One region of the Paenibacillus sp. KACC 21273 genome, then DNA from elsewhere that is predicted to be linked to it. Evidence: riboswitches for the same ligand, from Rfam matches in the RefSeq annotation. Region 1 holds a riboswitch; the other holds the start of a gene.
What was found. A riboswitch is a leader RNA that binds a small molecule or an ion and turns the genes downstream of it on or off. The one in region 1 is predicted to bind FMN.
Positions count from the first base shown of each region.

Region 2: it holds a riboswitch for FMN, as region 1 does, so the genes downstream of both, ribD (bifunctional diaminohydroxyphosphoribosylaminopyrimidine deaminase/5-amino-6-(5-phosphoribosylamino)uracil reductase RibD) here and PQ460_RS16800 (DMT family transporter) in region 1, are expected to answer to the same signal.

Region 1 covers NZ_CP117876.1:3,829,375-3,836,974, reverse strand. Annotated here, with positions in the region: gene PQ460_RS16825 (ABC transporter ATP-binding protein) at 1-51, opposite strand, end outside; gene PQ460_RS16820 (LysR family transcriptional regulator) at 269-1,144, shown strand; gene PQ460_RS16815 (hypothetical protein) at 1,270-1,845, shown strand; gene PQ460_RS16810 (hypothetical protein) at 1,968-2,840, shown strand; gene PQ460_RS16805 (hypothetical protein) at 2,905-3,201, opposite strand; FMN riboswitch at 3,588-3,746, shown strand; gene PQ460_RS16800 (DMT family transporter) at 3,883-4,860, shown strand; gene PQ460_RS16795 (family 43 glycosylhydrolase) at 5,049-6,395, opposite strand; gene PQ460_RS16790 (extracellular solute-binding protein) at 6,732-7,600, shown strand, end outside.
Region 2 covers NZ_CP117876.1:1,946,586-1,954,185, forward strand. Annotated here, with positions in the region: gene lysA (diaminopimelate decarboxylase) at 1-744, shown strand, start outside; gene PQ460_RS08850 (peptidylprolyl isomerase) at 1,000-1,431, shown strand; gene PQ460_RS08855 (amidohydrolase) at 1,515-3,116, shown strand; gene PQ460_RS08860 (hypothetical protein) at 3,225-3,596, opposite strand; FMN riboswitch at 3,846-4,007, shown strand; gene ribD (bifunctional diaminohydroxyphosphoribosylaminopyrimidine deaminase/5-amino-6-(5-phosphoribosylamino)uracil reductase RibD) at 4,475-5,575, shown strand; gene ribE (riboflavin synthase) at 5,617-6,288, shown strand; gene ribB (3,4-dihydroxy-2-butanone-4-phosphate synthase) at 6,479-7,126, shown strand; gene ribH (6,7-dimethyl-8-ribityllumazine synthase) at 7,151-7,600, shown strand, end outside.

The DNA of each region.
Region 1 (7,600 bases):
TTGTACACCCTCAAAAGATTTGCTGATGCCTTGAATCGTTAATGCTGTCATTGTGTATTCCACCTATCTTTGACGCTTGTTCATGAGCATACATAAAGATGTATCATTGCTGCCCTGAACTACTTTCTATACGTAGTATATCTGCTCAATTTGCACGGGGTATGTGGGGAATGTAAACGCAACATTAAGTTTTTAGTGTGTTCCTTTTGACAATCATCGAATGTTTCTATGGTACGGTGAAAGAAAAGCAGTTACAGGGGGTTCATCAATGAATTTGATCAAATTACAAATCGTAGAATTATTGGATCGTCATCACAAAATCACAGCAGTTGCAGATGAGTTAGGGCTCAAGCAACCTACAGTTACATTTCATATGAAAAGCTTGGAGAAAGAAATGGGCGTTGCTTTGTTCGAATCTAGAGGTGGCAAAGTGATGCTCAAAGAACCAGGCAAGGCATTACTTCATTATGCGATCAAAATTAATGCTCTAGCGGCAGAATCTAGAAGAGTGGTACAAGAATTTGGCGCTTTGGAACGTGGCAATCTGCGTATCGGAGCGAGTTATGTACCGGCTACTTATTTATTACCTTCTATTATTAATGAGTTCAGTCGCGCTTACCCAGGTGTCAGTATTTCGATTGCGGTTAAGCCCTCACCTGTAATTCGTGAAATGTTGATCAATCATGAAATCGATCTGGGCATTATGCTAACAGAACCTTTTGAACATCCTTCATTGGTAAAAGGATTAGTAGATGAAGATGAAATGGTTGCTATTTTTGCACCGAATCATCCGTTAGCAGACTATGAAGAGTTGCATATAGATACGCTACGGCAAAGTCGATTTGTTTTGCATGGAAGTGAATCAAGTACCCGCCAATTAAGTGATCGTTGGATGAGTAGTGTAGGGGTATGGTCAGAGCAGTATATGGAGTTGGATTCACCGGAAGCGATTAAGAAGTCGGTGATGTTAGGCGAATATGTTTCGTTTTTGTCTAAAATGGCAGTGGAAGAAGAAGTGCAACAAGGTCTACTTCATATGCGACCATTACCGAATACACCTTTTCATCGTTACATTTATTATGTATACAACAGTCAACGTCATTATTCAGGGCTGATTCATCAGTTTGTAAAATCGTTTGGTTAGATCGATGTAATAGAAAATAAATTATAATGCAACATCATAGCTTTCCGAACGTTTGTTAGATATAGCTTTATTCTGGCAATAATGAATATCAAACATAAACGATCTGAAAAGGGAGCATGGTGTAGATGAATACTATACTAAGATGGAGTATCATATTGATGTTCAGTATAACGTTAATAGGATGGGGAGGTACTTCCTCTGTATCTGCTCTTTCTTGTGCTTATATTTTAACTGTAGAAGATGCTTATGCTAAATATGATGGGGTAGTGATTGCTCAAGTAAAAGAAATCCAGCAGTTAAATAGACAAAATAGTGAAAATCACCAAGTGGTATTAACTATTCTAAAAAGTTATAAAAATATTCAGCAACGGCAATTAATAATACAAGAAAATAGTACATGGGGAGCTTTGAACGGTCCAAGCGAAGTTGGAAATCAATATATCTTTTTTCTAAATCAAAAAGATGGTGAATGGGCAAATCCACTTTGCGGAACTTCTAAAAAAGTGAGCGAGCTTACTTCAGTAGATTACAAGTTTTTACAGAATAAAGAATTAGCATTGCCTGCCCAGCAATCTGTAACAGATCAATCTCTGCCTTCATATCATGGGATAATTGCTATAAGTAGTATTGTGTTATTAACTGTCAGCATCGTTTATTTTTTGTATCAAAAACCCAAAAAGCATCGAAAAAGTGATGAATAGCATATAGAAACTATAGATATGTTTTACGAAATCAATTAGATATGTTGATTCCGCTATCATTTTTCACTGTTACATTGGAATAGTAGTCAAATGATATTCCACAGATAGGGGAGAATTTGCAAATGAATTTAGGATTGAAATTAGGTAAAAAAGCTCCATTGGTGTTGTTAAGCAGTGTATTGTTCGCAGGGTTGTATATTCCACAATCTACATCTGTTGTTGATGCCAAAGCCGCCAATCTCACACCAACGTATGAGGTTAAATTTATGCTGGACGATGATATTTTGAACAGCGACCTGACGATTCAATCTGAGGTACAAGATGCGTTTGATCTACCTGCCAAAGCGCAAAAAATTGCTGTAGAGTATTTCGATACAAGTGATAAGCAATTGGACAGCGAAGGCTGGAATGTACGTTTCCGCAAAAAAGAAGATAAAGACAATTTTGAAATGACGTATAAAAAACGTTACAGTATTGCAAATGGAAATATTGATGCAGCATTAACACTGGCTAATCAACAAGGATTTGATGCTTCCGATACGAACTATGAAGCAGAAGTCGATTGGGGATACAGCAAGCAGACATTAAGCCTGTCTAACGATAAAAAATCAAAAGCAACAACATCAGGAGCAACATTGCCTGCGGATAGTAAAGCATTATCTTTGCTTATCGATAATCTGCCAGGTAAATTGAAAAAGTGGAAAGATGGATCAAGCTGGGGTGAAAAGCAGTTAAAAGCATCGCGCTCGTATGGCCCGGTGATGGCGAGTAAATATGAAGGTAGCTGGAACGGAATCGATGTAGACGTAGAAATTTGGCCGATTCGTAATGCTTCCGGTACAGGTACTGAGCCTGTGATTGAGATTTCGTTCAAAACCGATGATTACAACACCGCTGCAACTGATCGTCAGCAATTGATGAACTATTTGAATCAAGAAGGTTGGTTAGTGCCTCAAGATTCGTTGAAAACACAGTTAGTTTTAGATCGTTATTAAAAGCATCTACTTAAAAGTAGACAAAAAAGAAGCACCCTGCGAGGTGCTTCTTTTTGTTTTGCTATTAATATCCGCTACGGTCCATATTGCTCATTGTTGCAGCCATTAAAGAACCAAATAAAATAGAGAAAATAATAGATACAACAATACCGATAGCCAACCAGATCAAGTAAGCTTTAGCAAAGTTAGCTTTAGATACATTGGTATTTGCACCGAATGCCCATACAAATAACATTACGATATTTACGAACGGAATAATTATTAATAAAATCGTAAGCATCCAATCTTTGAATGTTAATACTCCTGTGCGTTGATCCGGTTGCGCAGGCGGGTAACCATTGTTTTGCGAATTGTAATCCAAATTTTTCTACCCCTCTCAGTTATGTACTACTTATTGTGTAAAGATGTAAATCCTCTATGATTATACAACTGTTACAGATATGTGACAATAGAGTAATATAAATAACTAGGGTTGTAGACTACTCTCATTTACAAAATCAATGTATCTATAGAAACATTTGATAGCTACTAGACATTCATTCTATTTATTGTATAGTATAGTTAATTGATCGGAATTAAGGATTTAAATATATTGCAAACTATTTATTTGTACGAAACTATTGCAAGTTACTAAAAGTATCTTTATAATGAGATATATTGAATGTTTGATACAAGAAAGTTTTCAAATCTTATTTTCATGGTTAAACATGAGAGTGGCTTCTTTATACTAACAAACCAAAATCGAATAGAGATCTTCGGGGTAGGGTGCAATTCCCGACCGGCGGTGAACGTTTCTTTTATAACTGAAAGAGAGGGTAGCCCGCGACTCATTTTTCTTTTTTGAAAAATGACTGATCTGGTGAGAATCCAGAGCCGACGGTACAGTCCGGATGGGAGAAGATCAACCAATAAGCTTGCCAGTGTATTGTAAAATACAGTTGCACGTTTATTTGATCAAGCCCCCGTTTATTGTACGTTGATAACGGGGGCTTTCCGTATGAGATCTCATATTCAAATTCTAATCACGTAGGGAGTTTGAATCATGGAAAATGCAAGTTATAACATCAAAACAGCATCATCAGCTAGACAGCGTCATATTAAAAGTGGATTTTGGCTCGTTTTTGTAGGAGCAGCGTTATGGGGCGTTGATCCACTGTTTCGAATTATTTTACTCAAAACAATGACTTCAACTCAATTGGTATTGTTGGAGCATTTGATTGTTTTTCTAGCGGCGGCTCCTGTATTATGGGTCAACCGTGCTGAATTAAAAGGATTGAAAATGCGTCATATCGGAGCATTGTTGTTCTTATCCTGGGGTGGATCGGCGATTGCTACGATTCTATTCACGATGGGACTGGCTCATGGTAATCTCAATGCTGTCTTGTTATTACAGAAATTACAACCGATCTTTGCGATTGTATTAGCTCGAATTATTTTAAAAGAAGTGTTACCGCGTGGATTTGGTTGGTTATTTGCTTTGGCATTAGTAGGAACGTATATTTTAACATTTGGATTCGCTATTCCTATCGGACATATGAGTGAATTTGTACAAGTTGGTAGTCTATTTGCTCTAGGTGCAGCAACATTATGGGGTGGATCTACAGTAATGGGACGTTTAATGGTAGGTCAGATGAAATATGAGACCGTAACATCATTACGCTTTATTATGGCTTTACCGTTGTTGCTTGTATTAACATGGCATGAAGGTGCAGCTTGGAGCTTATCTGCTGATTCTGGTGGAATTGCAGCCGTATCTCTGAATTTGCTAGGTCAAGCATTGTTGCCAGGCTTGCTAAGTCTATTAATGTACTACAAAGGTTTGTCTACAACCAAAGCTTCTGTAGCTACACTAGCAGAACTAAGCTTCCCATTAGTCGGTGTAGTTATTAACTGGATCGTATTTGGACAATTATTAACATGGGCTCAATTGGTCGGATTTTTGTTGATCTGGGTAGCATTGTTCTTTATTTCTAGACGTCAGCAACCATCTGATGCCAAAACAGCCGTACCTTCTGCATAACCATTTCTTTGTTATCAAGAAATCATAGATTCTATAATCTATAAATACTAACTTTTATATAAAAAAATCCTGTCTATCTAGCGGAATATCGCTTGAGTAGACAGGATTTTTAGTTTGGACAAGATATCGATGTAATGATATATCGAATATGAAGTAGCTTTTAATCTAAATCGAAAAGTATATTGTTTTTATTTGATAGGTACAAGATCGAAAAAATCTAACTCTCCGTAACCATTTCCTTTGCTAAAACGAATCGTATGATTACCTGCTGTCAACGATAGACGTTGCGTCGATAATCCCCAATTTTCCCAACCTTTATTGGTAATAAAAAAGTCTGTTGGATTGCCGCTATCGACCGATAGTCGAAGAGTAGACCAATCCAGTCCATCTGTGCCATTACCTGTACGTGCAGCTAGCATATACGTTCCTGTAGTCGGGATATTTACCGTATATTGTACATAACTACCGTCTGTATCAATATGACCTGCTTTGGATAGTCCTGAACCATTAGGGCTTGAAGAAGCATAAGCCGCTCCACCGAATGTTCCTTGTTCCCCTTCATAACGGGTACGATCCGGTTCACCGGATGGAATAGAGATCTGCACATTAGGATTAAGAGGTTGACCGAATTGAGGCGTATTGTCTGTATTCCAGCTAAATTTCTGTGTACGAATTTCCCGATTCCACCCTGCATTATTAAATTTGGCAGAATGATAAACGATCCAATCTTCTTTCCCATCAGGAGAAGTAGTAAATGAAGCATGACCGGGTCCATATACGCCATTAGCAGAAGCAAATACAGGTTGAGCGCGTTTGCTCCATGCCGAAGGGCTTAACAAATTGCTATTGGTCTGTGCTGTAATTAGACCTAGCGCATAATCATTTGTCCAGCTTCCACTAGCTGAATAAATTAGATTGATTTTGTTATTTTTGATCACCACTTGAGGGCCTTCGTTGACATTCGGTTGGTGATTGGTCTCCCATGCATACGTAGGGCGGGCAATCTCAACACGTGCTGAATCGATTGTCCATGGGTTACTCATATGAGCGATATATAGGTTTTGTCGTACATTTTCTGAACCTTCCCAGCCTGACCAGATAAAATACAACTGCCCGTTCACCGATAATGGAGTCCCATCGATTGCCCAGCGATTGGTAGTATCTGTGATCTGACCTTTATCTACCCAAGTGCCTTGCATCGGGTTACTGCTAGTATTCTGCATCACATACATACGATGATTCGCATTATCACCGTCGTCTTTGGCATAGTAAATGTACCATGCTCCATTTAGAAAATGAATTTCAGGAGCCCATACATTTTGCCCACCTGTTGTAATTTCACGCTTTTCAGCAGCATCAATACCGGTTAATGTGGAAGATTTCCAGATCGTGACATTGTTACCTGTCGTTTTTGTGAAATAATAGAATCCATCAGTATGTTTATACATCCATGGATCTGCACCATCCTGCATAATGACATTATAAAACTGTTTTTGGACAGATGCCGCAGAAGCGATACTAATACTGGTGCTCATAAGTAAAGTGAATAGCAAAAATAAAACTCCTCCTTTAATGATCAAGCGATGACGTTTCATTGATTCAGCCCCTTTCAGTATAGTAAATAGATAACGCTTACAATACGAACTGTAACGCAGAATAATGTCGGGGAACAGGACGATATTTTGGATGGATAGACATTCTATTGGAGATATGAACGTGAAGGTCTGAATGAAGAGTTTAACCGTTTACACTTTGAGATCAAACAGGTACATTAGGCGTAATTCATATGCTTTGTTTTGCTTTATATCGAGTACATCTGCAAAGTGAGGTTAGGTTATATGGTGAGATGGATCAAGCAATATTGGTTGCCTATGACAAGGTTAAAATTATATGGGTTGCTTGTGGTGATAATAGTCATCATTGGCATACTCGGTTACAGTCTATATCGAAGCGGAATATCATCGTTTATAGGTGATCGTTCTCATCCACAGTCAGTAGCTAATCTATCGACTACAGATCCTATTCAGATATCATTTTGGACGCCTTTTAGCGGTGGGGATATTTCTTTTATGAATGAACTGGTACAACGGTACAACCAAGAAAATACCGATCATATTGTCGTCACGATGAAAAATAATAAATCAGATGATTACTATACCAAATTATCGACAGCTATCGTTACTGAAGAAGCGCCGGATGTAGCGATCATACATGCGTCGATGTTCGCTCAATATATACCCGCCGATTTTATCCAAAATATAAATACTGTTGCTTCTCAAGCAGGTGTGAACTGGCAAGACTTCAATCCGTCTATTCTGGCAAGAACGATGATGCAGACCAATCATTATGCGATTCCTTTAGATACACATTTTAGCGTATTGTATTATAACAAAAAGTGGTTAGCCAAAGCAGGATTGTATCGTGATGGACAGGTGCAGATACAGTCAGGAGAAAAAGGGTTTGTAGACTTTTTGCAGACATTACAAAAGCATATTCCACAGGATGTAGCACCACTTGCTGTACCGAACGTACGGATCGATTCGTTATGGTTGTGGTGGTCATTGTATGCACAGATCGAAGGGGGAGGACAATTGTATACAGCTGACGGACAACGTGCGGCTGTTGATATGCCAGCTGCTAAGCGCTCTTTAGAATTAGTCACTTCCCTGTATGAGCAACAGTTAATTCCGCCTAATATTAATGATGCTTCGAATGAATTTGCTCAAGGGAAAGCAGCAAT
Region 2 (7,600 bases), 1.9 Mb from region 1:
AATGTCAAATTGCTTGGTATTCATTCTCATATCGGTTCACAGATTTTTGAAGTGGATGGTTTTCAAGTAGCTGTGGAGCGTGTTGCGGCTTTTGCGCTTGAAATACAGCAACAAGAAGGCATTTCATTTACGGTGATTAATCTGGGTGGAGGATTCGGTATTCGGTATACAGCCGAAGATACGCCATTACAAGTAGCTGATTATGTAGAAGCGATCACGACAGCAGTGAAAGAACACTTTGCCAAATTAGAAGGAACATTACCGCAAATTTGGGTAGAACCCGGTCGCAGTATTGTAGGCGATGCCGGAACGACATTATACACAGTAGGCTCGAACAAAGATATTCCCAATGTACGTAAATATGTATCAGTCGATGGCGGTATGACAGATAATCCGCGTCTCGCTCTATATGAAGCGAAATACGAAGCAGTGATTGCCAATCGAGCAACAGATGAAGAGACAGAATTGGTATCCGTAGCTGGTAAATGCTGCGAAAGTGGCGATATGCTGATCTGGGATATTGAGCTGGCTTCTCCGGTAGCTGGCGATCTATTAGCTATAGCGTGTACAGGTGCATACAATTATTCAATGGCAAGCAATTACAATCGAATTCGTCGACCGGCAGTGGTATTAGTCAAAGACGGCAAAAGTGATGTGATTGTAGAGCGGGAAACACTTGCAGATATTACAGGCAATGACGTTATTCCTGCGCGCCTAACCAAAGCTACGATTACCGCTTCATAAATAAATAGAATCACTATAGCAACGATAGTATATAAAAAAATGCTGTCATTATCTCTATATGAACTAGAATTTTGAGTGTATTTCTCACCATATAAAACGATAAACAAGTGAACATGCCTTTGCGCAGAATTCATTTTCATAGTAAACTAAATAGGATGCTGTCCTACAGAACTAATTCTTGCTTAATCGTACTAGAGTGAAGTAGAGGCAAGCATCCTAATTTCTGTTTTTAATTGAGAGGAGATTTATTATATTATGTCTAAACAAGCGAACATCAAACTTGCAAACGGCGGCGAAGTAGTAATCGACCTGTTTGAACAAGATGCACCGAATACGGTTGCTAACTTTGAAAAATTAGCAAACGAAGGTTTCTACAATGGATTAACATTCCACCGTGTTATCCCTGGTTTTGTAGCACAAGGCGGATGCCCTAACGGTACAGGTACTGGTGGCCCAGGTTACACAATCAACTGCGAAATCAACCCGAACAAACACGAGCGCGGTTCTTTGGCTATGGCTCATGCAGGACGCAACACAGGCGGAAGCCAGTTCTACATCTGCTACCAACCACAACCACACTTGGATGGACAACATACAGTGTTCGGTAAAGTAGTAAAAGGTTTGGAATATGTTGATGCTCTTAAAGGTAGCGACAAAATGGAAACTGTTGCAGTTGTAGAAGCGTAAGCTTTTTTTCAACAGCAATAAGGGTCTGCATTTATAATGCAGGCTCTTTTTTTACTAAAAATCTGCTAAAGGAGTGTAAACCAATGTCAGGAACATTATTCACCCATGGCAAATTTGCATTTAGCTCTCATCTTCCCGCAGAAGCAGATGCAGTTTACATAGAAAATGGAATCATCTCTGCAATCGGTACGACGCAAGAATTATCGCTACAATTATCAGGCAAAGATTATCGTCAAGTGGACTGGGATGGTGCTTATGTATTGCCCGGCTTAGTCGATTCGCATATGCATTTATCTATGCATGGAATGAAATTATCTATGCTCGATTTCTCAGACGTGACCTCCAAAGAAGATATGATTCAGTTGATCCGTCAGCGTGCAGAAGTAACACCTGTAGGGGAATGGATTGTTGGATTGAACTGGAATGAAAATAATTTTGATCCACCGATTCCGCCACTACGAACAGAGTTAGATGAGATTACGACGAACCATCCTATTTATCTGACCCGTACATGTTTTCATGCTTTTTTAGGTAATAGTGTAGCCTTTGCCAAAGCAGGAGTAACCTCATCTTCACCTGATCCTGAAGCGGGTTCGTTTGGAAGGGATGAAGCTGGAGAGTTGAACGGATGGATTTATGAAGAAGCTTCAGCGGCTTTTACCGCAGTACAGCCAGAACCAGATTATACTACCAAAAAAGAAGCGATTCGGCGCGCTTGTCAGGATGCACTTCGATTAGGATTGACCGCATCCCATACCGAAGATTTACGGTTTTTGGGAAGTATAGAGACTATGTTACAGATTTATCGTGAATTGCATGCAGAAGGATTACAATTCCGCACCCATCAATTGATTTTTTATACTCATTTACAAGAAGCCCAAGCATTGGGATTACGGGCAGGCGATGGAGATGAATGGTTACGTATTGGTGCAGCCAAATTGTTCTCTGACGGAGCGATTGGAGGGCGTACAGCGCTATTACAACAACCGTATAGTGATGCACCTCATACACGCGGAATGGCGATTCATACGACAGCACAGTTAAATGAAATTACATCCTATGCCCGTTCGCTAGGCTATCCGATTGCTGTACATGCCATTGGTGATGGTGCGGCGGATCTTACATTATTGACGATGGAAGCTCATCCGTTGCAAGGCATTTCACACTTGCCCGATCGATTTATCCATGCGCAGGTATTGGATCAACAATTGCTTGAGCGAATGACGCACTTACCACTTATTGCAGATATCCAACCTCGATTTGTTGCCAGTGATTTCCCCTGGGTGATGGAGCGTGTAGGTGCAGAACGTACCGATTATTTGTACGCCTGGAAAAAGTTAATAGATGCAGGTGTGATCTGTGCAGGTGGAAGCGATGCACCTATTGAACCGCTTGATCCAATGCTCGGTATCCATGCCGCAGTTACCCGTCGCAGACCTTATGTTACAGAGCCAGCCGAAGGATATTTACCACAGGAGCGACTTAGTATTGCTGAAGCTATTCATTTGTTTACAGTAGGCAGTGCACAAGCAGCAGGCGAAGAACAAGAACGTGGTAGTATTCACGTTGGCAAAGCGGCTGATTTTACAGTAATTGATCGAGATATTACTACCGATTCCGAATCTCTGTTGCAGACGGCTGTTCGTATGACAGTGGTGAATGGACAGATTGCTTATCAAGCATAAACGTTTAGGAGATATCCACTAAATAGACAGATACAGATATTTCACAACCCTAATAGCCTTTCTTTTACAACTGTAGAAGAGGGTTATTAGGGTTGTTTTGCGTTCTATTTATGTATAGATTATATGATCATGTAAAAAATCTAAAAACTGTTGTTGCATCTTACCGAGTGGGATAATCTTTTTGAGAATCTGAAAGCGCCACGATTGTCCGTTGCTTTGAAATGACCATGTTGAAGCCAGCGAAATTCCTTGATTATAATGATGCTCTTGTAGATCAGCAATCGGTAATTCAACGGTATGGATCACTTTGGAAGAGAAGAAGTTAAGAAATAAAACGATAAGTTTCTTATCATTAAGTAGCAATACAGCTTTACTGGAATGTGCTGAAAAGTGTTGAGGTGTAGCATAACAGATCTGCATATTCATTTCTTGATAAGGTGTAGTCAATTTGCGGATTAGTCTTTTGTTGATTAAAAACATAATAATCACCTTTCGATTAGTATAATGGTAAGGATATTAGACGGAAAACAATCTATCATTTTAAAAAATAAAACGCGAATTTATTATACAACAATAGAGGTAGCAGAGTCATGAAAGCACTTGTAGATAAAATAAATAATGATGATATCACAGCATGTAGCCTATAGAAAAAGTTAGGTTTCTTGATTTTTGCGTGTGTGGATGATATGATTTCAGCATCACAGTGAAATAGTGATAATAACTTCATAATTTATCCTTCGGGGCGGGGCGAAATTCCCCACCGGCGGTGTTGAGATCAAGATAATATGTGATCTCTAAGTCCGTGACCCGGCTATGTGTGTAATAACCATAGACGGTGGATCTGGTGAGAATCCGGAGCCGACAGTATAGTCTGGATGGGAGAGGGATACAGAGGTCGCTTGCACAGCGATTTCTGAATTAAGGTGCACTTATTTGAGTGTATAGTTTACTATTTTGATGAAGCAAGATACCTGAGCATCATTAGGTTTCTTTGGCATCTAAATAGGTTCTATACGTAGCACATATGTAAAAATTGGATCAGTGGATTAAACTGAAACCAGCAGTAGGTATACAGTCTTTGCGCTGTAGATATACAGACATATGCGCACTCTATAAGAGGTACATTAGATTCTTACTCCTATACATTATTATGTTAAGCCCTGTAAACATTCGGATACTCTTCCGGTTTACAGGGCTTTTTGCTTGTCATTGTATCGGTATACAATTTATAATTTAGTTATTAAATTATGAATAGTAACTAAATATGATGATACTACGATCAAACTCGTAACAGCACTTTGATTAAGCACAAAGGATGCAGTTATGAATTTTTTATGGTGTCAAAGGAGCCCTGAATAATGAACGTAATCAATGATGAATTTTACATGACCCTAGCACTGGACTTGGCAGAAAAAGCTCAAGGGCAGACAGATATTAATCCTGTGGTCGGTTGTGTGGTTGTGAAAGACGGCAGAATCGTAGGAATGGGTGCACATTTACAGCGAGGAACCGGACATGCTGAAGTACATGCACTTAATATGGCAGGAGATCAAGCAGAAGGCGCTACAGCGTATGTGACGTTAGAACCATGCAGTCATTATGGCAAAACGCCACCTTGTAGTGATCGTCTGATCAAAGAAAAAGTAAAACGAGTCGTTGTTGCTGCTGTAGACCCGAATCCACAGGTAGCAGGTTCTGGGATCGAACGACTGCGTAATCATGGAATCGAAGTGGTGACCGGTGTATTGGCGAAGCGCTCGGCACGACTTAACGAAACGTTTAACAAATATATTACAACAGGGCTCCCTTTTGTGACGCTCAAAACAGCCAGTACGTTAGATGGTCGTCTAGCGTCTCGTACCGGTGATAGCAAATGGATCTCTAATAGCGATGCTCGTGCGATCGTTCATACGATGCGTCATCGTCATCAAGGTATTATGGTGGGAATCGGCACAGTATTAGCCGATGATCCTGAGCTGACTACACGTACAGAAGTGACTGGCGTTCAGCCTACTCGTATTGTGATTGACTCACAACTACGTATTCCAGATACCGCCAAGTTATTAAATACAGACGTAGCGCCTACGATTATTGTCACTACTTATCAAGCGGATCGGGATCGTATCCATGAACTGCAAGAACGTGGCATCACCGTTATCATCTGTGGTAGCGGGCCGTATGTAGATCTTCCTTTTGCAATGAAAAAGCTTGGCGAACTTGAGATCTCTTCGATTTTGTTAGAAGGTGGCGGCACATTAAATGGTTCGATGCTTGAAGCAGGACTGATCGATCGAGTCACTTTATTTTTTGCTCCTAAGATTATTGGGGGTACGTTATCAACATTCGCTTTTGATGGATTTGAAAAAATGAATCAAGCTGTAACACTAGATGAGATCGAAATAGAGACGTTAGATGACAATATTTATATCAGTGGATTACCACGTTATCATCATCTCTAATATTCAAATAGCAGACCATCTTGGTAGAAAGGAGGATGTCTATGTTTACCGGACTGATCGAAGAAATAGGTACACTCCGACAAAATGGACGGCGCGGTGAAACGATGGTACTTGGTATTCAAGCATCACGTATTATGGACGGACTTCAGATTGGAGATAGTGTCTCATGCAACGGGGTATGCTTAACGGTTACCACGATAGCAGATTCTCTATTTACTGTAGATGTCATGCCAGAAACGTATCGTTCTTCTAGCCTTAAACAGTTAAAAACAGGTAGCCCTATTAATCTAGAGCGAGCAATGATAGCGAATGGACGCTTCGGAGGGCATATCGTACAAGGTCATGTGGATGGCACAGCACATATTGAACAGATACAAAGCAACCAGAATGCTGTTATTTTCCAGATTGCTCCGACCGATCATGATCTATTTCGTTATATTATTCCGAAAGGATCTATCACTGTCGATGGCATCAGCTTGACGGTTGTATCGGTAACAACGACTTCATTCACAATCTCTATCATTCCACATACACTCAAAGAAACCGTACTTGCTTATCGAAAAGCAGGTGATATGGTCAATATTGAATGCGATGTGCTTGGTAAGTATGTAGAACATTTACTACAATACCAATCGAATACAGCAAATGATGCCACCAGTCAGAAAAAGCCATCAATCACAAGCCAATTTTTGCAAGAAAATGGATATATGTAAGCGCTTGGCACCATAAGCGCGACAAGATTCAATAAAAAATGATTTTTGCAAAGCAAAATATCTTACAATAAGCGCTTGGTACTATAAGCGCGACAAGATTCAATAAAAAATGATTTTTGCAAAGCAAAATATCTTACAATAAGCGCTTGGTAGTAAAAGCGCGACAAGGTTCAAGAGGGAGGTTATATCGATGAATCACAAATCTACAAACTTAGATGCGATAGAAGCAGCAGTAGCTGATCTTAAACAGGGCAAAGTGATTATCGTAGTCGATGATGAAGATCGGGAAAATGAAGGCGACTTTATCGCTTTGGCAGATCGTGCTACCCCTGAAGTGATCAACTTTATGGTGACAGAAGGTCGAGGCTTGGTATGTGCTCCGATCACAAGTGAACGTGCTGCCGAGTTAGAACTGATTCCGATGGTAGCGCAAAATACTGATTATCATGGCACAGCTTTTACGGTATCCGTCGATCATATTAGCACTTCTACAGGTATCTCTGCACAAGAGCGATCTATGACAGTGATAGGTCTGACTGATCCAGAAGCCACTCCAGCCCATTTTCGCCGTCCGGGTCATATGTTTCCATTGATTGCAAGTGAAGGCGGTGTACGGCAACGTCCCGGGCATACAGAAGCGGCGATTGATTTGGCACGCTTATGTGATGCTCCACCTGCTGGTGTGATCTGTGAAATTATGAATACAGACGGTACGATGGCGCGTTTGCCCGAGCTCGAAGCAATCGCTAAGCAACACCATCTTCAATTGATCAGCATTCAAGCTTTAATAGCTTATTTGGAGAAGACATCTCCAACCGTGAATACCCACTCAAACTAATCTACCGAAAAGAGGATGAACACTATGGCTAATATTTTTGAAGGACATTTAATCGCACAGGATCTTAAATTTGGTATCGTTGTTGGACGTTTTAATGAGTTTATTACCACCAAATTGTTAGGTGGAGCACTTGATGCGCTCAAGCGTCATGGTACTGCTGAAAATGATATTGATGTGGCATGGGTTCCAGGTGCTTTTGAGATTCCTTTAGTTGCGCAAAAAATGGCTGAAAGCGGAAAGTATGATGCAGTGATCACATTAGGTACAGTGATTCGCGGATCTACAACTCATTATGATTATGTATGTAATGAAGTAGCTAAAGGTGTATCTGCGATTAATTTGAAAACAGGCGTACCTGTTATTTTCGGTATTGTAACGACTGAAAGTATTGAACAAGCGATTGAACGCGCAGGAACCAAAGCAGGTAATAAAGGTTGGGATTCAGCTAACGCAGCGATCGAAATGGCGAATTTA